DNA from 2 places in the Lysinibacillus sp. FSL L8-0312 genome. Region 2 is predicted to be linked to the other one. Evidence: riboswitches for the same ligand, from Rfam matches in the RefSeq annotation. Region 2 holds a riboswitch; the other holds the start of a gene.

Region 1 (16,125 bases), 610 kb from region 2:
TATAGAGAAACAGAGACACAGAAAATTGAAAAGGACTTAGTTGAAAGAAAGTGAAAAAAATAGCACTTCAGAAAGAGAATGAAATAACCAATTAATTTGCAAAAGAGTTCCCCATGATGTAAAATAGGAACAAACGTTCCTGTTTGTTTAGAGGAAAAGAAAAAATAGGGGGTATATAGTGAATAAAGAATCTAAAGGTAGTGTATTTCCAGTTACAACGTACTTAAATCAAAATGTAGTATTTGATTTATTGGCAGTTATTGAAGATGGATTTGCACAAGTAACAAATTTAAATGTCACGAACACTGATGGAAAAAATACTAATAGCAGCATTAATGGAGAGGCTGGATTTGGTTTATACGGGATAAAAACAAAAATTAAAGCAGCAATGGGTGTAGAGAAAAAATCGTTGGAAGAAAAGAATTCAAGTGAGGAAAAAGTACACACGCCAACGTCTTTATTCGCAAAATTACTTTCATATTTAGAAGAAAATCAATTAATTAACGATATTGAAGAGCAAGGAAATTTAGATAATTTAGCATCAGGGAGTTTTGTCAGATTTAATAGTAAATTGGAAAAAAACCCGTTGATTGCCCTTTTAGAATCAATTGAACAAATGATGGTCTTAGCAATGACGTTTCAACCTGCCAAAAAAAGTAACAAAAAGGATGGAAATCAAGAGATATTAAAACAAGTAAAAAGCATGAGAAATAGTTTAATGGAAAATGATAACATGGATTTAATTTGCACTATTAATGAAGAAGAATCATTAAAAGCAGTTCTTCCTGTTTATTTAAATTATTTCATTCATAAAAATACTAATGAAATCATTGATGGAAATTATACTGTTTTTGGAAAAGTTGTGAAGGTTGTTACTAATGATCAAGATGAAATTAATTTATTTAGAAATACAGCATTTAAATTATTCCAACAACAAGCTTTAGATAGCCTTCTTCAATCTATGAACACTGGATTAGATGAACAACTTGATTTTCCTAACATTGTTTCAAGAATCTCAAAACCTGCAATACTAGTAATTCCAATAGCAATTTATTCATAATCTATAAATTTGACAAAAGTTCCATATAGCTCCACTAAAGGTAATGTAAATAATGGTTCTAAACCCTTTGAATCAATTCTTTAGTAATGCTTTCAAACCACATTGCATATAGTAAAATTTTGAAAAAATCCATTTGACGTGCTGTATTATTTTTTGTACGATATTGAAGAAAAGAATGCCCGGACTAGAACGGGAGAGGTTCATAGCGGATACCCTCTATAAAAAACTATGGAAACATGACAATAATGCCATGTCCATATTGGACGTGGCTTTTTTTTATGTGTTTACTTATGTTTTAAATAGAATGCTTGGTGATGCCTCTCTTGAAAAGTGTTGGGAAACATTTTACAAGGAGGTTTTTTTATGTCTGGCCGAAGTCATGAAGAAGGATTAAAGGATTTAACCCTATTAGGTAATCAAGGTACAAAGTATTCCTATGATTATGCACCTGAGGTATTGGAGGCAGTAGATAATCTGCATGCCAATCGAGATTATTTCGTTAAATTTAATTGTCCAGAGTTCACTAGTTTATGCCCGCTTACAAATCAGCCTGATTTTGCAACGATGTACATCTCGTATATCCCAGATAAAAAAATTGTTGAAAGTAAATCACTAAAATTGTATTTATTCAGTTTTAGAAATCACGGTGATTTCCATGAAGATTGCGTTAATATCATTATGAATGACTTAATTGCATTGCTTGATCCTCGATATATCGAGGTTTGGGGGAAATTTACGCCACGTGGAGGTATCTCGATCGATCCATGGTGTAACTATGGGAAGCCAGGAACAAAATACGAAGAAATCGCCAATTATCGTTTAATGAACCACGACCTTAATCCAGAAAAAATTGATAATCGATAAATGGAGAATTAAATAGTTCCATCAAGAAAGAGGTTTTTAGCTACCCTCTTAAAAAAACTAAGAAGAAAGCAGCACTTTTTCTTAGAGTGCTGTTTTTTCGATATAAAGGAGTTTTATAGATGAAGCAGGAAAAAGCAATTGTTGTATTTAGTGGAGGTCAGGACAGTACAACTTGTTTGTTTTGGGCAAAGGAACGTTTTGAAGAGGTTGAGGCAGTCACTTTTGATTATGGTCAAAGGCATCGTCTTGAAATTGAATGTGCAAAAGAGATAGCGAGTGAACTTGGAATCAAGCATCATATTCTTGATATGTCACTCCTAAACCAACTTGCTCCAAATGCTTTGACACGACAAGATATTACAGTAGAAGACGGAAATAATGGTGAGCTTCCATCGACTTTTGTCCCTGGTCGAAATCTTCTCTTTCTTTCGTTTGCAGGTGTTTTAGCGAGTCAAGTAGGAGCGAAGCATATCGTGACTGGCGTTTGTGAAACAGATTTTAGCGGATATCCGGATTGCCGAGATGTTTTTATTAAATCCTTGAATGTAACGTTAAATTTATCGATGGATGATTCTTTTGTTATTGATACACCGTTGATGTGGCTGAATAAGGCACAGACATGGGAGCTTGCTGATCGTTTTGGGGCATTGGAATTTGTTCGAGAAAGAACGTTGACTTGCTATAACGGTGTTATAGCGGATGGTTGCGGTGAATGCCCAGCATGTAAACTGCGAAAAAAAGGGCTTGATGAGTATTTGCGTTATAGGAAGGAGTCTTAAGGGATGTTAGATTTTAAAATCGTCGATAAGCTCCAAAAAATAGATGAGGATATTCAAAGAGATCAATTGAACTATCATGCAAAGCGTGTTCTTGTAAGCAAAGAATTTACCTTTGATGCTGCTCATCATTTACATCATTATGAGGGAAAATGTAAAAACCTACATGGTCATACCTATCGTGTAGTATTGGGATTGAGTGGCTACACAGATGAACGCGGTTTGATGATTGATTTTGGCGATATAAAAAAAATATGGAAACAAAAAATAGAGATTCATTTGGATCATCGTTATTTAAATGAAACGCTTCCACCCATGAATACGACAGCAGAAAACATGGTAGTTTGGATTTATGAAAAGTTGGCAGAGGCATTGCTTGATGAACCAAGCTATAACGGTGCATGTGTAGAGTTTATTAGGTTATATGAAACTCCGACAAGCTATGCAGAAGCGAGACGGGAGTGGATGGAAGGTGAGTAAGGTACCTGTTATCGAGATTTTTGGACCGACGATTCAAGGTGAAGGGATGGTAGTTGGCCAGAAGACAATGTTTGTGAGAACTGCAGGTTGTGATTATTCCTGTTCTTGGTGTGATTCATCGTTTACTTGGGATGGCAGTGGAAAGCATCTGATTGTCCAAATGACAGCGGAAGAGATTTGGACTGAGTTGAAACGTCTTGGAGGCAATGGCTTCTCATTTGTCACGGTTTCAGGCGGCAATCCTGCACTCAATCCACATTTAGCTGAGCTCATTGCCATTTTAAAAGAAAACAACATAAAAATTGGGGTGGAAACACAGGGAAGTAGGTGGCAAAAATGGATGCATGAGATTGATGAACTGACCATTTCTCCAAAGCCACCTAGTTCTGGAATGACCACAGACTATTCGGTGCTCTCATATATCTTCGAAAAGCTTAAAAATCAAAACAGTAATCACCATATATCTCTCAAAATAGTCGTTTTTAATCAAGAGGATTACGATTATGCTAAACAAATTCACCATCGATATCCAATGATTCCTTTTTATCTTCAAGTCGGTAATGATGATCTCATGACAACTGACAATTCACAATTAATTATGCATTTATTGGATAAATATCATGCATTGATTGATAGAGTGATGAAGGATGAAGAATTAAGAGATGTTAAAGTACTACCACAGTTACATGCCCTTGTTTGGGGAAATAAAAGAGGCGTATAGTGTCCCATTACAAAAATGTTTTTAAATTGAGGAGTAGTAGTATGAGAATATTGTTTTATTTATTATCTATTGTCATCGCTAATGTAGTAACGGCAGCATTTGCACCATTGCACTTTGGTATGTTTATTGTTCCAATGGGGACGTTTTTAATTGGGGCAACCTTTATTTTTCGGGACCTTGTACAAAATAAATATGGTAGAGCAAAGACGTATTTATTTATTATTACAGCTTTAATTTTATCAGCAGTAGTGTCATTCCTACTGGGGGATACACTTTTGATTGTGGTAGCGTCAGCACTATCATTTGTTGTCGCTGAAACAGCTGATACAGAAATCTATACTCGATTAAAATTACCAATGGCTTGGCGTGTGTTCTACAGTGGTCTTGTTGGAGGATTTTTGGATTCTGCAATTTTCGTAGTAATCGGCTTGAGTCCACTTGGAGCTAATATATTACCTTGGGAAGCCGTACCATCCGCCATTTTCGGACAAATTATTGTGAAGACAATTATTCAAATGTTTGGCGCAATGATTTTAAATCAAGTTGGTACAATGAAAGAAAAACATCTAATTACAGGATAACTCGTTGAAAACATTGATTAGGCATATTCCACAAGAGATGCCGTTCATTTTGACGAGACAGAGCTATAAGTAAAACAGGCAGATTCGTTTTATAATGCGAATCTGCCTAGTTTAATTTTAAAGGTCTTATTGCATTTTCAATTGTTTCTATCATTTTTATGCTGATTTCTCTAGTTTTTGATCTAAATGGTGACTAAGAAAAGTTAGCAAACTTGCACAGACGGCAACAATCCCACCGACCCATGTAACATTCATTAAATTTCCCTGATGATAAACAATTCCACCTAATGCAGAACCAAAAGCGATACCTACGTTACTTGCTACAGGCATAAGTGAAGCAGCCAATCCTTTCGCACTGGGTTGGTAAATTTCAGCGAGGTCTATTAAATAAAGCTGAGTAGATGTTGTTAAGAGGATAGCCATTAATGACATTAAGCCAATATTGACCAGCCCTAAAATAAAATGATTTGTAGTCCAAAATAAACTTGTCAGAACAATAGCCTGCACAAGAAAAACAAAGCGAAGGCGACCGATAGCATTATGACTGGCAATTTTACTGGCGAGGATATTGCTGAAAATCGAAATAAACCCATAACCAAATAAGATTAGACTAATAGAATTATTTGGTGCTCCCATTCCCTTCAAAATAGGAACAAGGTACGTAAAGACAGCGTAAGTTGCCCCAAATCCTAGAGCAGGAATGAAAAAGGCCATTAAAATACGCGGCTTGATCATTAAAGAAAACTGATCCCGTATCGAACTACGTACTTGGCTGAGTTGATTAGGTAAGACAAAAAAGGATGCCAAAAACGCCAAACCACCTAGAAAGGTTGTTAACATGAAAGTGGCATTCCAACCATACCAGCCTGCGATTACAATACCAATTGGTACTCCTACGACATTTGCTAGTGTGAAACCACCAAAAACGAATGATATAGCAAGTCCGCGTTTGTTTATCGGCATGGTTTCGCTTGCAACAATCATGGCTAGAGAGATTAATACTCCTGTTACAATCGCTGTCATAATACGAAGTACAAGCAGCATGATGTAGCTCGTTGAAATGACGCAAAAAGCATTGAGGACGATGAAAGAAAGGATCAAAAACAACATCCATTTACGCTTTGGAAAATGACTTGTTGCTGACATCACTAGTGGTGTGGCAATAGCAAATGTAATGGCAAATGCAGAAACAAGTGTGCCTGCTTTTGCATTAGTCATTTGAAGGCTTGAGGAAATATCAGTTAAGATTCCGACTATAACAAATTCGCTTGTCCCTAGTACAAATGTCAATAACGTAAGTGTTAAAATGAGTAACCAATGTCGCTTGGATAATTGTGAGTTGTGCATAGATACCTCTTTCTAAGATGAATATAAATGTGTAGTAGATAAACAACCTAAACATCATATCATAAAATATTTTAGCGAGAAAAAATCTTTCTAGATTAAATCGGAATGAATGGATTCTCAAAATCGACAAAACTACAGAGAAATCACATTCTGTTGCTAATCCTAAAGGATATCAATAAAGATGCTTTTGTATTAAATATGTACATAAAAAATAATTCCTAGTACCTTCCACTTTTCCTTAAAGAAGGAATTTACTGATTTTGCTCGAACTCTATAAATAAGAAATTCCTGTTCAAAATCTAAAATACTCACTTAAAGATGCTCCCTTTTAAAAGGGGAAAAGGAAGGTTCATGATGATTCAATTCCAAAAAGATAATATTACTGTTTTTCAAAGTGCATTGTATATGACTACTTCGGCTATCATTCAAACGAATGAAGCGATAATTATGACAGATCCTAATTGGTTACCTAGCGAAATTGGAGAAATTCAGGCTTACATAAACAACATGAAAGGTGATAAGCAACTATATATTATTTACACTCATAGCGATTTTGACCATATTATTGGTTCAGGGGCCTTTCCAGGAGCAAAGGTAATTGCATCTAAACAATTTGATAAAAACCCGAACAAAGCAAAAAGCATTCAAAAAATCAAACAATTTGATCAAAGCTATTATATACAGAGGAGCTATTCTCCTGTATATCCAACAGTAGATATTGTCGTTTCAGAGGATGGGCAAACATTAGAGTTAGATTCGATAACTATGACATTTTATCAAGCACCTGGTCATACGAATGATGGTTTATTTACAGTGATAGAGCCGTATGGGCTATTTCTTTCGGGAGATTACTTGTCAGATATTGAGTTTCCTTTCATTTTTAGCAGTTATAAAGACTATGTCAATACTATTCGTAAAGCTGAAGATATTTTACTGCATCATCAAATAACAACCCATATACCAGGACACGGAACGACAACACAGAACCAACAAGAAATCCAAAATAGGATTCATTTTTCTAAACATTACTTAGCACAGCTTCCGCAGGATAACGAAGAGTTAGAGAAATGTTTAAGGGAAGAGTATTCGTTTTTTGAAGGAATGAAAAGCATTCATACTGACAATAAAAAGATGGTCAATAAAGAATGTTCAGAAGAGAATCTGTAGTCAATAATCTTTTGAGATGTATTACAAGTAAAACAAAAAGGAGATTGGTTTAGTACCCATAGAAAAAACACCTCCACGTTGAATGTTTTGTATTTAATACCCGTTTTTCAACGAAAGGTGTTTTTATTTGTCTCCTTTTTTTAGGTCAGTGCGAGATGGATACTCACTGGCTTTTTTCCTATTAAGGATATGACATTGAGGTTAACTTTAAGGTAAGAGTATTATCTACGTTCAGGCAAATGTGCCAACTCCTCGGTTATTTCAGCCCTCCCGTACAAAAGTTATAGAGGTTTTACTTTTGTGTCGGGCCTTTCAATGTCTAATAGAGGTGAGGGGCACAATTGCCCTTTAGTTCATGTGAAAATGTAATTACAGAAAATGAGGTTTTATTATAAAACTACTATTCTAAATAATATTGTAAAAGTTTAATATAAACATTTTACAAAAAATTTAGAATATTAATATTAAATAACAATATATTTATTATTTTTCTGTTAAAATTACTATGTTAAACAATATTTTGGCAATGTTTAATAATTACAATTAATTGTATTGATTGGATTCAAAATCATCCTTATTAAATAGGAATGGGAGGTATTACTCTAAGTATGCGTAAATGGGGAAAATCGAAGTATTTAAAAGCAATAACAGCAATGGCATTAACGGCTTCAGCGGTAGTAGTAGCACCGATTGCATCTGAAGCTAGTAGTTTCAAGGATGTACAACGAACGCATCCATTTTATGACGAGATTAAAAATTTAAATGATCGTGGCATTATTAATGGGTTCCAAGATGGGACATTTAAATCTGAGCAAAACGTAACACGTGGACAAGCTGCTAAAATTATTGCGGGTGTATTAGGACTGGATACATCGAATGTTAGCAATCCAAACTTTAAAGATATTCCTACTAATCATGTATATTTTGGTGCAATTGCTGCATTAAAGGAAAAGGGGATTATTAATGGTTATGAGGATGGAACATTCCGTCAGGATGAATTTATTCAACGTAACCATGTAGCAAAAATTTTAGCGAACGCTTTTAATTTAAAAGCTTCAAATACGAATTCATTACCGTTCACTGATGTGCGTGCAGATTATAAAGAAGCGATTGCTGCTTTATATGAAAACAACGTAACGACTGGTAAGACAGCTACATTATTTGATGGTTCTTCCAATGTAACACGAGGACAACTGGCTGCATTTATTACTCGTTCAGAAGCTGTTAGTAATCCGACTACTCAACCTTCTCAAAGTGTAACGTTTAAAGTTGAAAAATATACAGCGAATGAAATTGCTATTAATGGTAAAACTTATTTATTTGGTGATTCAGTAAAGTCAATTTTTACAACTAAAAATAAAACCGCACTAACAGGAGCAAAAATTACAGCAACTATTGAAAATGGGATTATAACAAAAGTAAATAACGTTGTTTTAAATAAGGCAGGTTCAGCAGAGATGGGCGTTGTATTCAATACAAATGCAACGCTCGATTCGATAACAATTAACGCAGATGGTGTGACTGTTAAAAATGTATCAGTTACAGGAAATGTAACCATTACCTCAAATGTTAAGAGGAAAATGGAATTTGATGGTACTACAATTACTGGCGATTTAATTATAGCTGATGCAATAGATGGTCAAAGTACACTTGTATTGAAAATCAAAAATTCGCACACAGAAAAAGTACAAGTCAAGCGTCAAAATATTTCGATTGTGACGGACACGGTGATTCCTGAAATTATCATAGCAGCTCCCATTGCTGCTATAAATATTGATGGATCAGCAACGAAGGTAACAATTGAATCTACGGCAAAACTGAATATGACTGGGAATGTAAAGTTTGAACGATTGTTGCTTCCTACGGCAGTGGAGTTAGAATTGAATGCTATTGGTTTAGTGAAATATTTAACGGTTCTAAACGCTGATGCTCGAATTACAATCGGTTCAGGTTTACTAATAAATGACTTGTCGATTCCAGCAGGTTCAACGGTAACAAAAATTATAACAAACTATGCCTCGGTTGCTTCCCAAATTAAAGCCATTATTGGAGGTTCTTCGCCAAGTACAGGGGTTCCAAATACAGGTGGAGGAAATGTGGCACCCGATCCGGTTATTCCACCAGAAAAAGTGAGTGAATTTAATGTAAAGAATGCGGAGGAATTAAAACAAGCATTAAATAAAGCTAAAGCAGGAGACTTGATTAGGTTAACAGCTCCAATGACTGCAGATGTAACGCTAACAGATTTAGTAATGATTGATTTGAATGGTCAAACCTTGAATGGGAATGTAACGCTAACAGCACCTACAGCTTCAGGGAGGTACTCTTTAATGCCATCTGGTAGTACTGGTACTATTGCAGGGGATTTAATCATTGCTGCACCAAATGTGAATATCAGTTTAGATGGGTTAACCGTTGAAGGGAACACAATAATTGAATAATAACTTCTAGTAAATTCCTTTGTAAGATAGGGAAAAAGTTGATTGTATAGATAAAAAATCATAAGGAGCTAAACGAATGAAGAAATATGAATGTAATGTCGTTTCCAAGATAGCTTTATCATTTTTACTTGTAATTTCTATGATTTTGCCTTACTTAACAATTGCAAAGGCGGAAACGACAGAAGCTATTGGAGTGGGGGAATCGGTCAGTCAATTGGATCCAACTTCTGAATTAACAATTGCTGAAGCTCGTGCAGCGGTTGGAACGGACCGCACAGTCCAAATTCAAGGGACGGTTACGACAACACCTGGTAGCTGGGGAAGTAAGGCCTTCTATGTACAGGATGATTCAGCAGGAGTATATGTTTTCTCCAGTTCTCCAGAAGCAGGGAGCTTAGCTGTTGGAGATATTGTCAAAATCACAGGGAAAACGAGTTTATATAGCGGAGAGGTTCAATTTAATTCACCGATAATTGAACGAATTTCAACTGGGACAGCACCAGCGCCACAAACAGTGAATCTACCGATTGATGACAGTATGCAAGGTGAATTAATTACACTTGAAAATATGAAGATTAAAGATTTAAAGCCATCTGGTACGTCTGGTACATTTGAATTTAAAGCAGTCGATGCAGCATATAACGAGCTGTTAATTCGCCATGATAACCGTACAGGCTATCAGTTCTCTCAATTTGAAGCAGATGGGTTCAATAACAATGATGTGATTACCGTGACAGGGATTGCTTCAATTTTTAACGGAACTTATCAATTAAAAACGTTAAGCTCGAAAAGCTTCCAATTAGTATTAAATTATGAGCCAACACAAGTAGCAAATATTAAAGCTGTTCCAGCAACAGGCGAAGTCTATGCAGGAACAAAAGTAACATTGTCTACAGATACGCCAAATGCAACAATCTATTACACGATAGATGGTTCTGAACCGTCTACAGCTAGTATGGTTTATGATGCGGCAGCTGGCATTGTTGTCAATGAAGCAATGACGATCAAAGCATTTGCTACAGCAACTGGCTTAAACGATAGCGTAATTACATCCTTAAATTTTACAGTTAAAGATGCGCCATCCACTATTTCAATTACGGAAGCTCGTCATAAAGAAATCGGACAAACTGTCATCGTATCAGGTATTGTAACAGCAAAATTAGAAACTGCTACAGCGCACATTCAAGATGAAGATGGTGCGGCGATAGCCATTTATCCTGTAGATAGTCTTACTGCTAATATCGGTGATCGGGTGACGGTGCAAGGTCAAGTAGCTGAATATAGCGGACTAAAGCAATTAACGAATATTTCGCTTGTTGGCAAGCCTATTCCTTCTACAATACCAGAGCCACACATTATTAAAAGTATTGAGGTTGCAGAGGATAATGAATCGAAATTAGTAACGATTAAAAATGTTGCCATTACTGGTTCAGGTCAAAACTTTACCGGAACAGATGATGTAGGTACATTTGCTATTTACGATAAAACACGTGACTCAGGTTTAGTGAGTGGAAAAACGTATGGGGAAATTACAGGAATTATTGGTCAATATACAAACCACCAACTGCTTCCGATACGCATTATTGAAGATGTAACAAAGGTTCAGGATATCAAAGCATCTCACGTTGGGGGCGTAACAGCGGGCACGAAAGTCTCACTTTCTACAATGACAGAAGGTGCAACCATTTATTACACAGTGGATGGCTCAACACCAACTACAGCCAGTACAAAGTATACAGGAGAAATTCTTGTTAATAAACCAATGACGATTAAAGCGATTGCGGTGAAAGAAGGTTTAACGAACAGTGCGATTGCTACATTTGTTTATGAAATTATTGATACTAAAAATGCAAAAATTAGCGATATTCAAGGGGCAAGCCATAAATCACCATATGTCGATTTAACAGTAAATGATGTAGAGGGAATTGTTACATTCGTTATCAATTCAACTAGCTTTATTATGCAAGAAAATGGGCCGACGTTCGATGGCGTAAAATCAACAGCAATCAAGGTAAATAAGTCGGCACATAATGTAAAAGTAGGGGAAGTTATTAAAGTAGCAGGAAATGTAATAGAAGCAGGTGGAAACTCTCGATTGACAGATACGCAAATTTCAGCAACAACTATGACAAAAACGGGTACGGCAGTAATTCCAGAAGCTCTTGTGATAGGGGAGGACCTTTTCCCACCTAATAAAATTATCGATAATGATGGCTTTGCCATTTTTGACCCACAAGAAGATGGCATCGACTTTTGGGAATCCATCGAGTATATGCGGGTATCATTCCCGGATGCGAGAGTAATTGGACCGATTTATAATAATGATTCACCAATTGTTGTACCGAGTACAACAAATAATACATTTAATGTGAATGGTGGTTTAAATATTGCTGCCGACGATTATAACCCTGAAAAAATTATGCTTGAAGGGGTTTCAGGGAAAAATTATGATTCAGGTGACCGTTTTAATGAAGCGCTTATCGGATTTGTAGAAAATTTTACAGATGGCTATCGACTGAACACGAATAAAGTCTTTCCTGATGTGATAAAAGCAAACCTTCAGCAAGAAGTCACACATCTTGAACCAGTTGTGGACAAGTTAAATGTCGCTTCTTATAATATCGAAAACTTTTCGAATAATCCTGCCAATACATCTAATGAAAAAGTGGACAGAATTGCAGCGACATTTGTGAAAAACATGAAGTCACCAGATATCATTACATTAGTCGAAGTACAAGATAATGATGGGCAAATTGATTCAGGAAATGCTGATGCATCGGAAAGCTACATGCGATTAATTCATGCAATTAAAGCTGCGGGTGGTCCTGCCTATGATTGGATTGATGTCATGCCAATTAACAATACAGTAGGTGGTGCACCTGGTGGTAATATTCGTGTAGGTTACTTATATAACCCGACGCGTGTTTCATTAGTGACAGGTATAAAGGGAGTAGGTGACCAAGCGAATACGTGGACAGCAGATGGAGGTCTTGCCTTAAATCCTGGCTTTGTTGATCCATCAAAATTTGTAGATACACGTAAACCAATTGCAGCAGAATTTGAATTCCAGGAAGAGCGTGTAGTCATTATTGGAGCTCACTTAAATTCTAAAGGTGGGGATGGTTCACTTTGGGGGCCAACACAGCCGCCAGTGTTAGAATCAGTAACGAAACGTCTTCAGCTAGCTCAAGCCATCAATGACTTTATCGATAAAGGTCTTGCAATGAATCCGAATTTAAATATCATTGTAGCAGGGGACATGAATGACTTTGAATTCACACCAGCACTTGAAACGTTAAAAGGTGATGTTTTAACGAATATGGTAGATAAAGCCCCAGAAAAAGACCGTTTTACGTACTTCTTCCAAGGGAATAATCAAGTGTTGGATCATATTTTAGTTTCGAATAATCTTGCTGATGTTACCGAAATTGACTTGATTCATATTAATGCGAACTTTACAGAGGCACAAGGTCGAGCATCGGATCATGACCCAGTATTAGTTCAAATTGATTTGAAGGCAGGGAAAGAAGAAATACCAACACCAATATTACCTGAAAATGTATATAGCTTTAATAACTACAAAACAGGTAAATTAATAGTGAATCGCCCAAGTGTTTCGTTAACGTTAGGGGAAAATACAAATATTAAAAATGGGATTGCGGTATTTAGTCAATATGCTGAATTCCATGGTGAAGGATTTGCGGACAAAACGGTAACGATTAGTCCCAAAAAAGGAAATGCGATTATTGACTTTAAAGGAACGAAAATGGGTGAAATTATTATTGAAGGGGAAAATGTAAAAGAAATTCGAAATTTACCTGTTGGAGCGAACATAACATATACTAAAGGAGCTTCGGAAGAGAAAATTAAGTTTAAATAAAAACTAAGGATGCTAAACACAAATTTTATTGGCATCATCATCTTCTGAAGCAAGTAATACATTTTTAATAGTTAGGCATATTCAGATTATATGAATATGCCTATTTTTTTATTGTAAAGCTAGTCCATACGTTTTAGAAAATTTTGATATGTATATCAACAAATAAATATCCTTATTTTTATAATTAAAAGGAAAAAATGTTGAAAAATACTTTATTTGTAATATAATCATTTAATAGGGTTTAATATAGTATTTATGAATTGATTGGAGGTGCTTATATGTCAGACAGAAATTTTGTAGCAACAGTATTACTTTGTTTCTTTTTAGGAAGTCTAGGGGCTCATCGTTTTTATGTTGGTAAAATTGGTACAGGTATTTTAATGTTTTTCACATTAGGTGGATTGGGTATTTGGACATTAATCGATTTGATTATGATTATCGTTGGTAAATTTACTGATAAAGATGGTCATCTTATAAAATCTTAATAGTTAAAATGATTGAAATAAAAAACGGCTGGCTCATACATACATACATACTTTTAAGCTTGTTGCTTTTTTTTATAGCCATACGATAAAAAGAAGGGAGACATATAAATGTCTACCCTTCTTTATTGTTTATGGTGGAATAAGCAGATTACCATACCAGACCACTGTGGCAGAATTATTTAATAATAATAGCTATCATTCATCATTTCTGCTACAACGCCTATTACAAATGCAATAATCATCATAATAACTGAAAGAGCTAGCCCACATAATGCAAAGATTAAAGCAGACTTTGCTGCTTTTGGTTGTGTGTCTTTCCATATAAAATAGAGGATAATGCCAAGTAGAGGGAAGCAGCATAAGCTGAGGACATTAACCCAAATATTTGGGTTATCATTTTTTGCTACATTTACTTGGTTGTTAAATTTTAATACGTTGACACCACAATGTAGACATATTTCGGCATTTTCGTCAACGCTAGAACCACAATTAGGACAAAACATATTAGAACCCCTTACATACTAAAAATTTCTTATTTATTAATCAACTTGCCTTGCTGTTTTTTCTTCGTTTAATGACATTAATAGGCGTAATAATTAAAGTAGATAAGCTCTTTTGACATATTTCCCATTATCATTGGCTTAAACAACTAGGAAAAACTTACAACTCCTCTAATTGCAACGTTATTAGAATCTGTAGCTTATACTAATTTTTCCTTTAAGTATAATATTACTGCTAATACACATTGCTTGATTAAAGCCTAATAAGAGACAGAATTTTGTCATATGTATACCTGATTTAATAACTCGATAATCCAATAATGAACATTATAATATAGAATAATATGGTAATTCCTATGTTAATAAAGAAGAACATTAAGGCTGATTTAGCCGCAACTGGTTTTTCGTTTTTCCAAACAAAGTACATAATTAACCCAACAAGTGGCACACAGCAAAGTGTAATTATATTAACAGCCCAGTTTGGTGTGTCTTCTCCACTTGCATTTTTTACGCGGACACCACAGTGGACACAAATTTCTGCGTATTCGGAAATATGTTCACCACAGTTTCTACAATACATAATTGTACCTCCGATATTTTGTTATAGTCTTCTTCCAACATATTGACCAAATAAAAAAAATTGGTAACCAATAGTGTAGAAAATATAAATAATGCCGATTCCACCAATTAATCCAGTAAGGAACCGTCTATTATTATTACTTGTCCATTTACCAAATAATTGACCTGTACCATCAATAGCCATTGGTAAAATTAATAAGGCTATTATCCATAAATCAAATATGCCTAAGAGTATGACTAATATGATGGATAAGAGGTAACCTACTGCCATACCAGTACATCTTGCACATAGAGGGAGTTTCCGCCCCTTATAATGGAAAGAACGGTCCGGTCTTTGATGGCAAAAGAAAAATACCCGCAGTATGAAATTAATATTATTTACCAAATTTGTAAACCCCTTTATTATTATAGCGTTTAGTATATAACATAAATAGAAATTATGGAATATACCTTATAATTTAGTTTTCACTCCCTTTTAAGGTTTAATATGTATTACAAGTAAAGTAAAAAGGAGATTGGCTTATAGCCAGTCTCCTTTAGCGTATGTCGTATCTTATCTGAAGATTTACTCAGCAGTGTAGGCTGCTAGAAGATCACGTACTTCATCGGTGGAATTTGCATTTAGTAATTGAACTCGTAATTGACTAGCGCCTTTAAAGCCGCGCACATATATTTTAAAGAAACGTTGCAATGCTTTAAATGAACGCATTTCGAATTCCTTAGAGTAGTGATCATGAAGGTTGAGGTGCAAGTATAGTAAGTTAAGGTATTCTTTGGCGTTATGCTCTGACGGCTCTTTTTCAAAAGCAAATGGGTTTGAAAATACGCCTCGGCCAATCATGACTCCATCGATGCCGTATTGCTCCACTAGTTTTAGACCTGTTAAACGGTCAGGGATATCTCCATTGATTGTCAGCAACGTTTTAGGAGCAATTTCATCGCGTAGCTTTTTGATGTCTGCAATTAATTCCCAGTGTGCTGCGACCTTGCTCATCTCTTCTCGTGTCCGAAGATGGATAGAAAGATTAGCTATATCCTGTTTAAAAATATGACTGAGCCACGCACGCCACTCTGCTACATCTGTAAAGCCAAGTCTTGTTTTTACACTAACAGGTAAGCCACCTGCTTTTGCTGCTTGAATTATTTCTGAGGCTAGTTCAGGGTGAAGAATTAAGCCGGCTCCTTTACCTCTCTCAGCCACATTATCGGCCGGGCACCCCATATTAATATCGATACCTTTAAAG
Region 2 (16,125 bases):
CTTTTTTCTCTACTACTTTACTCATCTTTACTCGACTCCTCTATGCTAATTTTTCCATAAAAAAAAGCCACTCTAATCCTCTTAAAAAGGACGAGTAACCGTGGTGCCACCTTCATTCGCAATTTTTGCGCGCTTTCTTACTCCGATAACGGGGAGTGAATCGGCCTTACATTTAATAAGGCTGCTCTGAAGTCCATTCACAAGTATCTACTACTGGTTTGCACCATTCACCAGCTCTCTGAAAGTAACCATGCTTGCTACTACTCTTCTTCCTTGCATTTATATTAGAAAGAATTGTAGTTTATTTTCAGAATAGTGTCAAGAAAAAAAGACGAATCTAAAAAGACTCGTCTGTTAAATCAAATGATGAAAGTGAAGGCGTTTATTGAGTGCATACATAATCGGTGCACCAACAGCTAACACAACAAATTCACCTGCCGCCACTGTTAGCCAAGTCCAGAAGAATGGTAGTTCTAAGGCCAAATTCAACTCGAAGGCAATAATAAACATTGTGCAAGTAAATAATAATGTATTAATAATTAAACGTGCCCAAATATTTTTGACATATTTACAGATTAAAATGAACAGTCCAAGTGTAATCATCGAATGACCAACACCAAACACTAAATCGTAAATGCCAAGTGGTGAAAATAGATTAGAGATCAATACACCAATAATGATCCCTACGGCAAAGCGTGGGTTAAAGGCAACCAAATGGTTAAACATTTCAGATACACGGAATTGTACCTCTGTAAAACCAAACGGTGCAACAAGCATTGTCACCGCAATATATAGCGCTGCAATAATACCACTTGCTGCTAAAAATTTTATCTTCATATTCATTTCTCCTTAGTTTTTTTGCGTGGGATGGTTACGAACCACGGTGCTTTCACACAAGATAATATTTTATTATAGATATCTAGCAGAAGTCAAATGTCAGACTTTTTGTCTATATGACACACTTCGTAAAATTGTCATAAATATTTTTTACTATTTTTTAAAAAGAAAGCAATTAACTAAAATAGCGTAGTTTAGCGGTTTAAAGCGGCAAATTGAATGAAAAACTAAAATGTTTCGTCAGTTTTAAAAGTCAGAACATTCATAATGTTGTTGACGGAGCTTGATAATAACGATAATATAGCGATACATTCACACTTTGTTTGGATAAAGTGTGATAGATATTGAGAGTATAATCGGGGGGATTATTTGTGAAGAACAGTGTAAAAAAGCTTTCATTCCTTCTTTTTGGATTAGTGTTACTACTTGCTGCTTGCGGTAGTGGCGGATCTAGTTCAACAGATTCAAAAGGGAATGAATCAAACAATGCAAGTGAGAGCGGGAATACAGAGGATAAAACATATAAAATCGGGATTACTCAAATTGTAGAGCATCCATCATTAAACGCAGCAACGGAAGGCTTTAAAAAGGCAATTGAAGATGCTGGCTTAAAAGTTGACTACGATCCACAAATTGCACAAGGAGATAACAGTCTTAACACAACGATTGCTAACAATCTAGTAAGTGCAAACGTAGATTTAATTTTTGCTAACTCCACACCTTCTGCACAAGCAGCGGCAACAGCCACAAGTGATATTCCAATTATCTTCACATCTGTCACAGATGCTGTTGGTGCACAGTTAATCGAATCAATGGAGAAGCCAGGAAAAAATGTTACAGGAACAATTGATTTACATCCTGAAACGATTTCTAAAACAGTCGCATTCCTAAAAGAGCTTGGCGCCAAAAAAGTAGGGATGGTCTACAATGCTGGTGAGCAAAACTCTGTTGCACAAGTTAAAGAAGTGAAAAAGGTGATGGATGAACAAGGCTTAACAGTAGTAGAAGCGTCAGCATCTACTTCGGCAGATGTAAAACAAGCAACAGAATCACTAATTGGTAAGGTAGAGGCTTTCTATATTATTACTGATAATACAGTAGTTTCTGCTTTAGAGTCTGTTATTGATGTTGCCAATACAAATGAATTACCACTTGTTGTGGGAGAGCTAGACTCTGTTGCACGAGGCGGTTTAGCTGCTTATGGTTTTGAATATTTCGATATTGGTTATGAGGCTGGTCAAATGGCTGTGAAAATTTTAAAAGGTGAAGCAACACCTGCCGAGACGCCAGCACAATATCCGCAAAATCTGAAACTATTAATCAATAAAAAAGTAGCGGATGATTTAGGAATTGAAATAAAAGATTCTTGGGGTGCAGAACTTCTAGAAAAATAAATGGAAGCGGGGGAGAACTATCCCCGCTTTATCTTCATTTATAAGCAGTAGAAATAATAAAAAGATTTAGGAGATGATTCAACGATGTTTTTAGCATTATTTGGCGCAGTGGAGCAAGGAATCATCTATGCAATTATGGCACTTGGTGTATATTTAACGTTTCGGGTGTTAGATTTTCCGGATTTAACGGTTGATGGAAGCTTTGTAACAGGGGCGGCAACTGCAGCAACAATGGTTTTGCTTGGCTACTCCCCAATCTTAGCGACTTTAGTGGCAATTGTTGCTGGATTTATTGCTGGATGTATGACAGGAATTCTTCACACGAAAGGAAAGATTAATCCACTATTATCAGGGATTTTAATGATGATTGCGTTATACTCGATTAACCTGCGCATCATGGGGTTAACTGCAGAAAATACGATAGGTCGCCCGAATATTCCACTATTAAACTCAGAAACGATTTTTTCAAAGTTTCAAGCATTTTGGAGTGATTTAGGGATCGATGCTGCTCTCAATAACCTATTAAAAGGCATGGGCTTTCAGCATGTACCAAATACATGGAGTGTGCTGATAGTCGTATTAATCATCACGATTTTAATTAAGTTAATAGCAGACTGGTTCTTGAAGACTGAGGTCGGGCTAGCTATCCGAGCAACTGGTGATAATAAACGAATGATTCGTAGCTTCTCTGCAAATACAGATACACTTATCATTTTAGGGCTTGGACTTTCCAATGCGCTTGTCGCATTTTCTGGAGCTTTAATCGCACAATATTCGAAGTTCTCCGATGTTAGTATGGGGATTGGTATGATTGTCATCGGTCTTGCATCGGTTATTATTGGTGAAGCCATTTTTGGGACAAAGACCATTATCCGTACAACTTTTGCAGTCATTGCAGGAGCTATCATTTACCGTATTATTTTAGCATTAGCATTACGTGTAGATTTCCTTGATTCAGGAGATATGAAATTAATTACGGCTATCATCGTTATTTTGGCGCTGATCTTACCACAATTTATCAATAAGAGTAAGGAACGTAAACGTAAGGCGAAGCGTGCTGCAGAGCTGTCACGAGTAAAAACAGTAGAGCAAGGAGGAAAAGGTCTTGCTTAAATTACATGGTATTAATAAGGTGTTTAATGAAGGAACACCAGATGAAAAAATTGCACTAGCAGAGATTAATCTACACTTAAAGCCAGGTGATTTTGTGACAATCATTGGTAGTAACGGTGCAGGGAAATCAACGATGATGAATATGATTTCAGGCGCCTTAACACCTGATTTTGGCACAGTTTCTATTGATGGTAATGATGTCACGAATTTGCCTGAATATAAACGCTCTCAATACATTGGTCGTGTGTTCCAAGACCCAATGGCGGGAACAGCTCCTACGATGACAATTGAAGAAAACTTAGCACTGGCCTATTCACGAAATAAGGGTAGAGGACTGCACATCGGTGTGGACAAAAAGCGTCGTACCTTGTTCAAAGAATCATTAGAAATGCTTGGTTTAAATCTGGAAGATCGGCTTTCTGCAAAAGTAGGCTTACTTTCAGGTGGGGAACGGCAAGCATTGTCACTGTTAATGGCTACTTTCACAAAGCCCTCTATTTTATTGCTGGATGAGCATACGGCTGCACTTGATCCATCACGTGCAGAATTAATTACCCGTATTACGAAGTATTTAGTTGAAAAAGATCAGTTAACGACATTAATGGTAACGCACAATATGCAACAAGCTTTGGATTTAGGGAATCGTCTTATTATGATGGACAAAGGCCAAATTATTTTAGAGGTTGCTGAAGACCGTAAGCATGAATTAACGATCCCAGATTTAATGGCCGAATTTGAACGCATTCGTGGGGAAAAAATGAATTCAGACCGCGCTTTATTAGGTTAATGACAAAACGCTCATACACTTGTATGGGCATTTTTTATAGTGTTAAAAAATCCATCAATAGCATTTTTGTCAATGGTGAAAATGAATGTCCGTTGCAGGCTACTTGATTTCCTGTGGGGGGAATGCCGATCTATCCCACGGGAGTCAAGTAGCCTTCCACTCCAACCCATAAATTGAGCAAAGGGGTTCACTACTGTTAGTATGAAAGAAAATGAAAAGACACATTTGCAGAATAGTTGATTGGAGTGGAGCCAGCGTCACTCCTAGGGGATTTAGCGTCATATAGGAGAAGCTGGAGCGAGTGAAGCGGGGCTATCGGAAGCTGGCGGAACGGAGATTAACCCCTCGCATTGCCAGAATGTCACTTTCCGCAGGTGATATTATTTTTTTCAACAATATATATAACGCTCATGCACTAGTTTGAATGTTTTTTATTTAGGGTAATAAAAACGATTGATAAACTTTATCACAATAAAAAAGTCTCACTTGCTGAGAAGTGAGACTCTTCATTTTAAACGAGTAAGCCAAATAGTTGAATGTCGTTGTTTACTTCTTTGTATTTGAAGCCGAATTCATCCATTCGTGCAAGCAGCCCTTCATAATCCGCTTGATCGCCAAGCTCAATACCAACGAGGGCAGGACCACTTTCTTTATTGTTTTTCTTTGTGTATTCAAAGGTAGTAATATCGTCGTTAGGTCCTACAACGCTTGTGAGGAATTGACGTAATGCCCCTGCGCGCTGAGGGAAGCTGACGATGAAGTAGTAAAGTAAGCCTTCGTGAATAAGCGACTTTTCTTTAATCTCCTGCATCCGTCCAATATCATTATTACCACCGCTAATAATGACCACGACTGATTTCCCTTTAATTTCTTCTTTATAAAAATCAAGAGCTGCCACTGATAGTGCCCCAGCAGGCTCGGCAATAATGGCATGTTTATTATATAGATCTAAAATCGTTGTACAAACTTTGCCTTCTGGTACAAGAATAATGTCGTCTAAATAGCGGCGACAAACATCATAAGTGTGATGGCCGACGCATTTTACGGCAGCGCCATCGACGAATTTATCAATCCAATTAAGAGCCACAGCGCCCCCTTCAGCAAAAGCAGCTTTCATACTGCCAGCACCAGCGGGCTCTACGCCAATAATTTTAGTAGAAGGGGAGAGGTTTTTAACGTAGGCAGAAACGCCAGACATTAAGCCGCCACCACCAATACTGCCAAAGACGTAGTCGATTGGCTCCTCCATGTCATTCATAATTTCTACTGCAACAGTTCCTTGACCAGCAATGACATCGAAATCATCGAATGGATGGATGAATATTTTATCGTGTTCTTCGCAATAGCTTAAGGCGCTTTCAGCAGAGTCATCGAACGTATCGCCTGCTAAAATAATCTCTACAAATTCGCGCCCAAACATTCGCACTTGGTCTATTTTTTGCTTTGGTGTTGTTTGAGGCATAAAAATGCTAGCCTGGATTTTTAATTGAGCACAGGCATAAGCTACACCTTGTGCATGATTGCCTGCGCTTGCACAGACAACACCAGCGTTGCGTGCTTCTTCCTCGATTTTTTTAATTTTATAATAGGCACCTCGGAGCTTGAATGAGCGCACATGTTGTAAATCTTCGCGTTTAAAGTAAATAGTAGCTCCGTATTTCTCGGATAAATAATCGTTTTTTTGTAGTGGTGTATGGACAACTACATCTTTTAAAAAATGATGTGCAATCAGGACATTCTCCACTTGCACGGTTCTAGTATCAGCAACTTCCATAGTATTCATCCTCCGTTATACGTTTAAAACATTTATCTATGATAGCACACTTTATTTGCTTTTGGTGGTTAATTTTTAGTAAATTCTAAATTTTCCGTGTCTATTTTATGATGTAAGCGTTTTATCGAATAAATGATGCCTCGAGCAATTGCTGAAACGTTACTTTTGGGACAAAAAGCATTTGCTGAATCAGGATAAATACAATTCTCATAACAAAAATGGTCAAGCATATACTAGATTAGCTGAGGACAAGTAGGAGGGTAAGTAGTGGAAATCATTCAAGGAATTCTATCTACATATTGGCAATTTTTTGATTGGGCGATGTGGCAGGAAGTATTAATGGACCCTGTATCCTGGGGGCTAATATCCTCATTAATTATTATAGAAGGGCTACTGTCGGCGGATAATGCACTTGTATTGGCAGTTCTTGTTAAACATTTACCAGATAAACAACGAAAGCGGGCATTAATGTACGGTATGCTAGGTGCCTATTTTTTTAGATTTTTATTTATTGGTATAGGTGTTTATCTTGTGGAATTTTGGTTTATTAAAGTGTTAGGTGCATTATATTTAGGCTGGCTCTGTGTAGCTCATTTTCTTCAAATTGGGAATGAGGATAGCGTGAAGGAAGTGAAAAAATCAGGATGGATGGTGCGACTCTTTGGAACCTTTTGGGCCACCGTCATTTCTGTCGAGCTAATGGATATTGCATTTTCGATCGACTCTATCTTTGCAGCCTTTGCCATATCAGATCAAGTGTGGGTACTTTTAATTGGGGGGATGTTAGGCATATTAATGATGAGGACAATTGCAGGTGTGTTTTTAATCATTATCGAAAAAATTCCAGAGCTTGAAGCAACGGCCTTTATTATAATAGGTGTTATTGGCTTAAAAATGCTAGTGAGTGTTGTTAATATTCATATCCCGCATTACTTATTCTTCCTATTCTTGGTGATTGCTTTTTCCATCACAATCATTGTGCATATGATGAAGAGGGTAAGAGCTGCCTAATTAAAAATTACTGTTCTCCAAAAATGAGAACAGTACTTTTCTTATTGCTGAAAAACAGTCAATTGACAGACAGAAATGGATTTCCGTTGCAGGCTACTTGCTTTCCTGTGGGCGAGCGTCGAGCTGTCCCACCGGAGTCAAGTAGCCTTCCACTCCAATCCACAAAAGTGTTACCTTTTTAGCAAAGATTTTCAAATAAAGTAAAGGTGTTCACTACTCTTTTATGAGATGTTGTCACTCATCACTTCTCTACATTGAAAATAAAAGCTTATCCCCTCTAAGAATAAAGGTAATGGGCGATTGGATCGCTATGCTACTACGAAAAAAAGTAAAGACACTTTGCAGAATGGTTGATTGGAGTGGAGCGGCACATCAGGGCGTTGGCGGAACGGAAATCAACCTCTCACCTTGCAAAGTTGCTTTTTCTGCCATTGACATCATCTTTTTTTATTTTACATATTTATCTGGGTCAACAATATAAAACTTTTCAACATTTAGCCAGCTTTCACTCATTGGTTCACCATCATCAATGCGCTTTTCAGTTTCCTGCATCATCCAACCAGTTTGGGATGAATGGGCTTGTAATGCTTTTAATTTGTCCATTTTCATTTCAGAAATATCATAGACAACATGTGGATCACCATTTTTTTCAATTGTATCATTGGCAAAGGCACAGCCTAATACTTGTGGTCGGGCAGCCTTAGGCATTCGACGAACAGCTTCAACTACAGCACGTGCTGTGGCTTCGTGGTCTGGATGGACAGCAAAGTCAGGTAAGAACGTGAAGATTAATGAAGGCATTAGCTCTTCGATTAACCCTTCAACTATTTTTACCATTTTCTCATCGTCTTCAAATTCGATTGTTTTATCTCGTAAACCTAGCATACGTAAATCTTGAATACCCATTGCCTCTGCTGCTGCTACCAATTCTTTGCGGCGGATTTCAGGCAAAGATTCGCGTGTTGCAAAGGGTGGATTACCTAAATTACGTCCCATTTCGCCTAATGTTAAACAGGCATATGTAACAGGTGTATTCATCTTCTTTGTATAGTAGGCGATTGTCCCAGCAACTGAAAAAGCTTCATCATCTGGGTGAGGGTACACAATTAAAATATGACGTTGTGGTTGTAAATTCAAATAGTCGTCCCCCTTAGTAAGTAAATGGCGTTTCGCTAATTTCAAGCGCAATCGCCAGTTTCCCTGAGTAGTCTAGTCCAGCCATTAATAAACGGCCTAAATCATCTAATTCAAAATGTGTAATGCCTTGTGCATAAACCCAGCCGTGAGGTAATTTTAAACCAACACGATGCGGTGCATGATCTACCACTTTAGCAAGCTCATAATTAATCTTAGCATTGCGAATAAAAGCACCTGCATTAAAGAATTTTTCATCATAGTGTGCTGCATAAGATCCATTTGTCGTCTCAAGATGAATATAAACGTCTTTGTTGGCGAAAGAATTCAGCAATTCCTGTAACGTCTCTACCTGTACTTCTTGCATCTTAACACTCCTCTCGATCATTTCTCCTTTTAGTATAGTAAAAAAAATTCGCAAAGGGAAATTGATTGCATTGTTATGACAATTTAATGACTCATGAAAAAATGAATCATTATCTATAATTCTATGATAAGTATTTAAGCAATATTCTTGAAAAAATTATTGTAATGTATCAATATAGGGAGTGTGAAAATAGTATGTACAAAATGTGTCGTTCTGTATTGTATCCGTTTTCACATCCGAAAAGATATTGCAACCATGACTTCTTCCTAATTCGTGTGTGTAGACAGCCCCGCCTGTTGAAGGGAGTATTATTTTAGTAATAACGGATTCTATCTTGGTACAATAGATGACGTTCCTTAGACAGGTGAAACAGGGTAGCTGTGAAAAGAGGAAGAAAAGTGAAGCTCATTATCATAGTATAGTAAAAAACCGCGATTCTCTTTTATGACGGAGAGTCGCGGTTTTTTGTCTTGATTCAGCAAATGTTTTTTTATACCAAAAGCGAAGCGTCCTATAAAGAGACTACCTCATCTATTGGTTATGTATTTATTAGTATCGATTAAGCTTTCGTTCGATTGTATCTAAACGGTTGTTGACATTTTGTAACTGTTTAAACATTTGCTTCATATAAAGATTTTGATCTTGTGTTTCAGTTGTTTTGGCTTGTGCCAATTCTTCCTCCTCCTGCAGAGCTAATATTGTGGCAAGGGTGGATAATGAGTAACCAAGTGTTAATATAATGGAAGCAATTACTTCAACTTTTGAAGAGGTGATTTCTCCAGCTAGTAAACCTGATTCTTCCGTTAAGTCCTCTGCCTTGTTTTTTTTCATCTTTTCCCCTCCCATACAGCTAATATATGGGATATGTAGCCCTAACGTATCTTGTCCACTTTTTATCTTTAGCAAGCAAATGATTCATCATGAACAGAGTGTTTACCATTGGTAATTTTTAAAAAGGATGTCTCCAAAATTCTTTGAGACATCCTTTCTATGTTAAATTTCAGTTACTGTTACTGGAGGAGCACCAAAGCGAGATTTCGCTCCATGCATGACTGGTCCTACATATTCATTTAGCGCCCAGCCATGGGCAATGGCAGCAGATACAAATTCTTTCGCTTCAATGACAGAATCTTTAATAGAAAGACCGTTAGCAAGGTTGGCTGTTACAGAAGCTGCAAATGTACAACCAGCGCCATGATTATAAGTAGACGCGACCTTTTCCGATTCTAATAAGAAGAATGTTTCACCGTCGAAGAAAAGGTCTGTTGCTTTTTCAGTAGCTAATGCTTTTCCACCTTTAATGACAACAGCCTTAGCCCCTAGTTCGTGAATTTTACGAGCAGCAATTTTCATGTCGTCAATGTTTTTTGGTGTACCTGTGCCAGCTAATTGTCCTGCTTCAAAAAGGTTTGGTGTTGTTATAGTTGCTAGTGGTAGAAGATGTTGCACCATAGCATCAGTATTTCCAGGATTCAGTACTTCATCGTCACCTTTACATACCATAACAGGGTCGATGACAACATTTGAAGTGCCAGATTTTGCGATAGCTTCTCCAGCGATACGAATAATCTCTTCTGTTGAAAGCATTCCTGTCTTAATGGCATCAATACCTGTTGAAAGGGCGGTATCAATTTGTTTTTGAAGAAGCTTTGTTGGCAATGGTGTGACGTTATGTGTCCAGCCATTCGGATCCATTGTTACGACTACTGTTAAAGCCAACATCCCATATGTACCGTGCTCCTGGAATGTTTTCAGGTCAGCTTGCATACCTGCGCCACCTGATGTATCTGAACCAGCAATTGTTAATGTTTTTTTTAGAGTCATCTGAAAGATCTCCTTTAGCATTGAGAGTTGTAAAATTACCATCTAGTATAATCCGAAACTGATTCTATAAAAATAGTCAGAATATGATATTTATATATGGTCAGTTCGAACTGATGCTTGAATTCATGTTTGATTTTTTGTACCGTTGTAAGAAGAGAAAGGGGCTTAAAGAACGATGAAACAAGTATTCCCGAATGATTGGCAAGAAATACTCGCAGAAGAATTGAAAAAACCATACTATCACAAACTACGTCAATTTGTAGCAAATGAATATTCGACGCAAATGATTTATCCACCAATGACTGATGTGATGAATGCCTTTTATACAACAGCTTACCATGATGTAAAGGTTGTTATTTTAGGACAAGATCCTTATCACGGTCCGAATCAAGCACATGGCTTAAGCTTTTCCGTTAAACCAGGTATTCCACATCCACCAAGCTTGCGAAACATGTTGCAAGAGCTGCAAGATGATTTAGGCTGTCCTATTCCTCCAAATGGAACATTAACAAAATGGGCAGAGCAAGGTGTTATGCTTTTAAATACTGTGCTTACTGTTCGAGCAGGACAGGCTCATTCTCATAAAGATCAAGGGTGGGAGCAATTTACCGACGCTGTTATCGACCAATTAGCAGCAAGGGAAGAGCCGCTAATTTTTGTACTGTGGGGTAAACCAGCACAGCGTAAAAAGCAATTGATACGTAAATATAAAACACCACATGTTATACTCGAAGCGCCACATCCGAGTCCACTCAGTGCTTACCGAGGATTCTTTGGTAGTAAACCTTATTCAAAAATTAATCAACAATTGGTGGAATGGGGCAAACAGCCAATTGATTGGTGTCTAGTATAGATTGGCACAAATCGTTTTCTTTATACACTTTATAAATCATGATACAGTTAATATAGAAGAAAGTGTGGGACAATAATGAAGGTGAATTGTTTCAAGTGTCAATTTTTCAAAGTAACCTGGGACCCTCAAACGCCACGAGCCTGTGCAGCATATGGCTTTAAAACAAAGCAAATACCATCCGTTGTCGTGAAGCAATCTTCAGGCATGGAGTGTTTAAAATTTGTACCAAAAATAGAAGGGGGGAGAATGTCATGATTCCTTATCAAGCCGTGATACAGCAACTTGAAAAACAATTATCTGGCGCAAAAAATGCAGGAAATGATCAGCAAATTCGCGAGGCACTTACAGCTATTCGAGCATTATGTGATGTGGTATTAGATTCTCCAAACGATACGCCAGCCATCACAACACCTAAGCATATACCTCAAATGCTTGTGTCTGAGTCAAAACAAGCAACTTTATACACATCAAAAATTGAAGAAGATGGAGCAAATGGTGACTCCATTTTTGATTTTTAATCCATTTAAAAGGTAGGGTACGAGAAATGAAAAGATTCATCGTGACAGGTGCTCTTCATGGCCTATTAGCAGTGGCATTGGGTGCATTTGGTGCACATGCGTTAAAGGAAATATTAGATGAATATAGCCGAGGAATTTGGGAGACTGCTGTTCAATATCAAATGTTTCATGCAACAGGGCTGCTGGTCATTGGTCTATTAATGAGCTCTAAACTATTAGGTGAAGTAAAGCAATTAAATGTAGCAGGTATTTTCTTTAATCTGGGCATTGTGTTCTTCTCAGGTAGCTTATATGTACTGGCGATAAGTGGAATTAAAGTATTGGGTGCCATTACACCAATTGGTGGCGTCCTATTCTTAGCTGGATGGTTACTCATTATTTTATCTGCTTTAAAACATGCTCGCTAATTTAAAGTTAAGACTCTCTTACATTATTTGTAGGAGAGTTTTTTTGTTATAAACGAATTTTTTACGTTGGCGATTTAAATCCTATTCATTTTGTAAGAATTTATAGTACACTACTATTATTACTTGCAATATTTCGAAAATACAAAAAGAGAGGTTATGTAGTATGGAAAAACTATTTGCATTAATAGATGGGTACTATAATGAAATGGTAGGGATTCGTCGTCATTTACATGAATACCCTGAATTATCCTTTGAGGAAGTGGAGACGCCAGCCTATATAGCTGCTTTTCATAGAGAATTGGGTCATGAGGTTCGTGAAGGAGTAGGGGGACGTGGCGTAGTAGCTATATTATGTAGCGGAAAACCTGGTAAGACAGTAGCATTACGTGCTGATTTTGATGCATTAGCGATACAAGAGGAAAATGATGTACCTTATAAATCTAAAGTAGCTGGAAAAATGCATGCATGTGGACATGATGGTCATACAGCAACATTGCTTGGGCTAGCTAAAGCACTCAATGCGATGAAGGATGAAATAACAGGCAATGTGGTGTTTATTCACCAGCATGCAGAGGAAGTAGCACCAGGTGGCGCAAAGCCGATGATAGAGGATGGTTGTTTAGATGGCGTAGATGTTATTTTTGGTACGCACTTATGGGCGCCTACACCACTAGGAGAAATTTTAGTGAAGGATGGAGCCATTATGGCAGCTGCGGATAAAGTAGAAATCACGGTTCAAGGGAAAGGCGGTCATGGCGCAGAGCCGCATCATTCCATCGATGCTGTTACCCTTGCCTCACAATTTGTGGTCAATGCTCAACAACTTGTTTCAAGACGCATTGATCCATTAAAATCAGCTGTTTTAACAATTGGTCATTTGGAGGCTATTAATCCGTTTAATGTGATTGCGGATCGAGTGATTTTAGCAGGAACAATTCGTACCTTTGAAGAAGAAGTACGTTCACAAATGGAGCAGGAACTAGAAGCAGTTTTAAATGCGACATGTCTGGCATTTGGGGCAAGCTATGAATATCGTTATACAAGAGGTTATCCGCCTGTATATAACCATCAAAAAGAAACAGAGTTTGTAGCACAGTTGGCGTCTACTGTTCCAGGTGTGGAGCAAGTAATAACATGTCCACCGTTTATGATTGGGGAAGATTTTGCCTATTATTTAGAAAAGGTACCGGGTACTTTCTTCTTCACAGGTGCTAAAAAGCCGGAATGGGAAACTGCCTATCCACATCATCATGCACGCTTTGATTTTGATGAACGTGCCATGCTAATAGCTGCGAAAACTTTAGGGAAAGCAACTTTAACGTATCTAAAAGAGCACTAAATATAGTGAATGATAAAAATCCGCCTACACTCATCGACTTTTGTCAGTGAGCGTATAGCGGATTTTTACATTACAAGATGGCATTATGGATTTTGATTAAAGTAAGCCATTTCCTCATCGTATTCAGCAAAATCGAAATAAATCATAGGGAATAGGAAGCGATGATTGGATTTTAGTTCACGAATAATGACATGATCACGACCAGCGGCTTCTACCACACCACGAACAGTTTTTGTATTTTTTCCCTGTTCCACAGCATGTTCGAAAGAAAAATGGAAGGTAGCTGGTTTTCCGCGATTCAAACGTAAAATATTTTCTATATAGGACTCCTCACGACCAGGTGGTCGTCCGCTCGGAAGAGTGACTGGAGGAGGAGTCATTTGTTGTTGCGTTGTTGGTGTCCAATAATAAGGCATCATCAATTATCAACCTACTTTCTTTTTAAATTTGAGGACAATCTTGTTCAGATGGCGAGAAAAAGCAATGAGATTTGAATCTGCCAGTATTCCATTGACCATACCATTGTGCGGGACAATCCCCCGCTGGCATGAAAAACCACAAGGAGCGAGTAGCTGGATGAAATCTTTCCCCTTGAATCACCCTTTTCGCTAAACGAATGTCTTGTTCACGGGCCCGCTGATAAAAATAACCCTTTTGTGTTGCTTCAAAGCCTCCCGGACGCTGATAAACCATTTGCTCAATCGTTCGAATATCACCAAAATCTAAACAGTCACCTCTTACACGATTAACGCCAACATTCCCAACCATCAGCATGCCTAGCTCTCCTTCACCTTCTGCTTCGGCACGCATTAGCCTTGCTAGTAGGGCAGTCTGTGCATCATTCGTCTTGATAACAGCGATTTTCATACCTCCTCGCAGACAGTATATGCACGAGGGTATTGTAGACATGTTCAATTTTGATAAGAAAGACAATCACACATTAAAGTTACTATGCATATAGTAATCATAACGATAAGTGCCTAGAAAATAATTGAAAACGCTACAAGATCCGATAGTCTTTTAGTCAAAACGGGTAAATAGAAAAAGATAGAATTAGGGGAATGTGAGATGGATGATTTGCATGTGTATTCAATACATGTGAGGTGAGTACTTATGGAAATTGGAGTTTGGTTTGGAATTTTATTAAGTGCGGTACTGGCTTTTCTATTGGGCGAGTTTTATGGACAGCCGCTCCATTGGTATCTCTTTATTGTCATAATTGTAATCGGTTTTTTTATTCAAACTGTTATTTTGATTTTAAAAGTAAAGGACGAACACTCTTGAGGAAGTATGCAAAAATTGAATGGATGAATGAACAAAGTGTCATCGCAGAGAGATGGCACTTTTTTATATTACAAGTATATTAAAGATAGAGCGAGACATACTAAAAGTGACTTTATTTTTGCTTTCAAGAAGGAGCGTTTTCATGCGTATTTTTAGTATGTTTGTAGCCATTATCATCAGTGCTTTTTTAGCAGTTGGGATAGCAGAATACTATCATCAACCATATAATTGGTATTTAGTTTTTCTCATGGTTCTTACTGGGTTCTTTATTCACATCATTATTTTAATATTTGAATCTGAGAATGCTGAAGAAAACGAAATTTAAAAATGCGAGTCCGTTGTGGAGGACTCGCATTTTCTATGTGTATTAAACAGTTAAGAACTTAACTAATTTATCGTTATCAAGTAGGTTTCCGACGAAGAATGCACCGAACTCACCATAGCGAGCAGACACTTCATCAAAGCGCATTTCATATACTAATTTTTTGAATTGTAATACATCGTCTGCGAATAGTGTTACGCCCCATTCGTGATCATCGAAGCCTACTGAGCCAGTAATAATTTGTTTCACTTTACCTGCATAGCCACGACCAATCATTCCATGAGAACGCATTAATGATTTACGCTCATCCATTGATAGCATGTACCAGTTATCGTTGCCTTGACGGCGTTTATCCATTGGGTAGAAGCATACATATTTGGCACGTGGAAGTTCTGGGTATAAACGTGCACGTACATGTGGGTTTTGGTAAGGATCCTCATTTGATTCGCCAGCTAAATAGTTTGAAAGCTCCACAACAGATACATAAGAATATGTAGGAATTGTAAAATCAGCAATTGCTAATTTATTGAATTCTGCTTCAATCTCTTGTAGTTCATCCATTGTTTCACGCAATGTCATAACCATAAAGTCAGCTTTTTGACCCACGATAGCATAAAAGGCATGAGCGCCTGTTTTAGCGATATCTGCTTCGTTCAATTTTTCTAAATAAGCAATAAATTCCTCTATTGCTGCTTGACGTTCTTCTGCAGAAACAAGTTTCCAAGAAGCCCAGTCGATTGAGCGGAAATCATGTAAAGCGTACCATCCATCTAATGTAATTGCTGCTTCATTCATTATTGAAACACTCCTTTATAAGTGAATACCATTCAAAATTAGTTTATCATAGTTTGTACAAAATCCCTAAGTTCATGACAGTAATTCACGAATTTGACACCAACTAAAGATGATGTATTCTAAGAAGAAGATATGTGACTAGAGGAGTACCAATATGAAAAGTATTTTACAACAGCCAATTTGGCGTTTTTATGATCAATCCATTAGTGCCAAGCAACGATCACCATTAGAATCGTTTGCAACGGATGATACGTTGTGCCAATTAGTTGGACAATTAACTTCTCCGCCAACTATTCGTACATGGGTCCATGAGGCATCCGTTGTGCTTGGTATTCAAGATCATCGTTTGCCGTATGTTCAGCAAGG

What was found. A riboswitch is a leader RNA that binds a small molecule or an ion and turns the genes downstream of it on or off. The one in region 2 is predicted to bind preQ1.
Region 1: it holds a riboswitch for preQ1, as region 2 does, so the genes downstream of both, queF (preQ(1) synthase) here and MHI22_RS18885 (QueT transporter family protein) in region 2, are expected to answer to the same signal.

Annotation. Positions count from the first base shown of each region.
Region 1 covers NZ_JBBOOV010000001.1:3,141,760-3,157,884, reverse strand. Annotated here, with positions in the region: gene MHI22_RS15980 (DUF6414 family protein) at 179-1,060, shown strand; PreQ1 riboswitch class I at 1,250-1,296, shown strand; gene queF (preQ(1) synthase) at 1,424-1,924, shown strand; gene queC (7-cyano-7-deazaguanine synthase QueC) at 2,044-2,703, shown strand; gene queD (6-carboxytetrahydropterin synthase QueD) at 2,707-3,180, shown strand; gene queE (7-carboxy-7-deazaguanine synthase QueE) at 3,173-3,901, shown strand; gene MHI22_RS15955 (VUT family protein) at 3,943-4,482, shown strand; gene MHI22_RS15950 (MFS transporter) at 4,639-5,829, opposite strand; gene MHI22_RS15945 (MBL fold metallo-hydrolase) at 6,184-6,996, shown strand; gene MHI22_RS15940 (S-layer homology domain-containing protein) at 7,605-9,437, shown strand; gene MHI22_RS15935 (chitobiase/beta-hexosaminidase C-terminal domain-containing protein) at 9,514-13,317, shown strand; gene MHI22_RS15930 (TM2 domain-containing protein) at 13,596-13,802, shown strand; gene MHI22_RS15925 (zinc-ribbon domain-containing protein) at 13,982-14,305, opposite strand; gene MHI22_RS15920 (tryptophan-rich sensory protein) at 14,601-14,882, opposite strand; gene MHI22_RS15915 (DUF2085 domain-containing protein) at 14,904-15,266, opposite strand; gene MHI22_RS15910 (tRNA dihydrouridine synthase) at 15,447-16,125, opposite strand, start outside.
Region 2 covers NZ_JBBOOV010000001.1:3,747,390-3,763,514, forward strand. Annotated here, with positions in the region: gene trpB (tryptophan synthase subunit beta) at 1-25, opposite strand, end outside; T-box leader at 84-283, opposite strand; gene MHI22_RS18885 (QueT transporter family protein) at 355-837, opposite strand; PreQ1 riboswitch class I at 844-888, opposite strand; gene MHI22_RS18890 (ABC transporter substrate-binding protein) at 1,209-2,231, shown strand; gene MHI22_RS18895 (ABC transporter permease) at 2,316-3,344, shown strand; gene MHI22_RS18900 (ABC transporter ATP-binding protein) at 3,337-4,131, shown strand; gene ilvA (threonine ammonia-lyase IlvA) at 4,643-5,905, opposite strand; gene MHI22_RS18910 (TerC family protein) at 6,173-6,916, shown strand; gene bshB2 (bacillithiol biosynthesis deacetylase BshB2) at 7,364-8,053, opposite strand; gene MHI22_RS18920 (YojF family protein) at 8,067-8,417, opposite strand; gene MHI22_RS18925 (hypothetical protein) at 8,967-9,248, opposite strand; gene thiD (bifunctional hydroxymethylpyrimidine kinase/phosphomethylpyrimidine kinase) at 9,411-10,241, opposite strand; gene MHI22_RS18935 (uracil-DNA glycosylase) at 10,417-11,094, shown strand; gene MHI22_RS18940 (hypothetical protein) at 11,170-11,349, shown strand; gene MHI22_RS18945 (YwdI family protein) at 11,346-11,612, shown strand; gene MHI22_RS18950 (DUF423 domain-containing protein) at 11,639-12,019, shown strand; gene MHI22_RS18955 (M20 family metallopeptidase) at 12,183-13,358, shown strand; gene gerQ (spore coat protein GerQ) at 13,442-13,777, opposite strand; gene MHI22_RS18965 (cell wall hydrolase) at 13,800-14,225, opposite strand; gene MHI22_RS18970 (hypothetical protein) at 14,785-14,967, shown strand; gene hemQ (hydrogen peroxide-dependent heme synthase) at 15,010-15,759, opposite strand; gene MHI22_RS18980 (lipoate--protein ligase family protein) at 15,914-16,125, shown strand, end outside.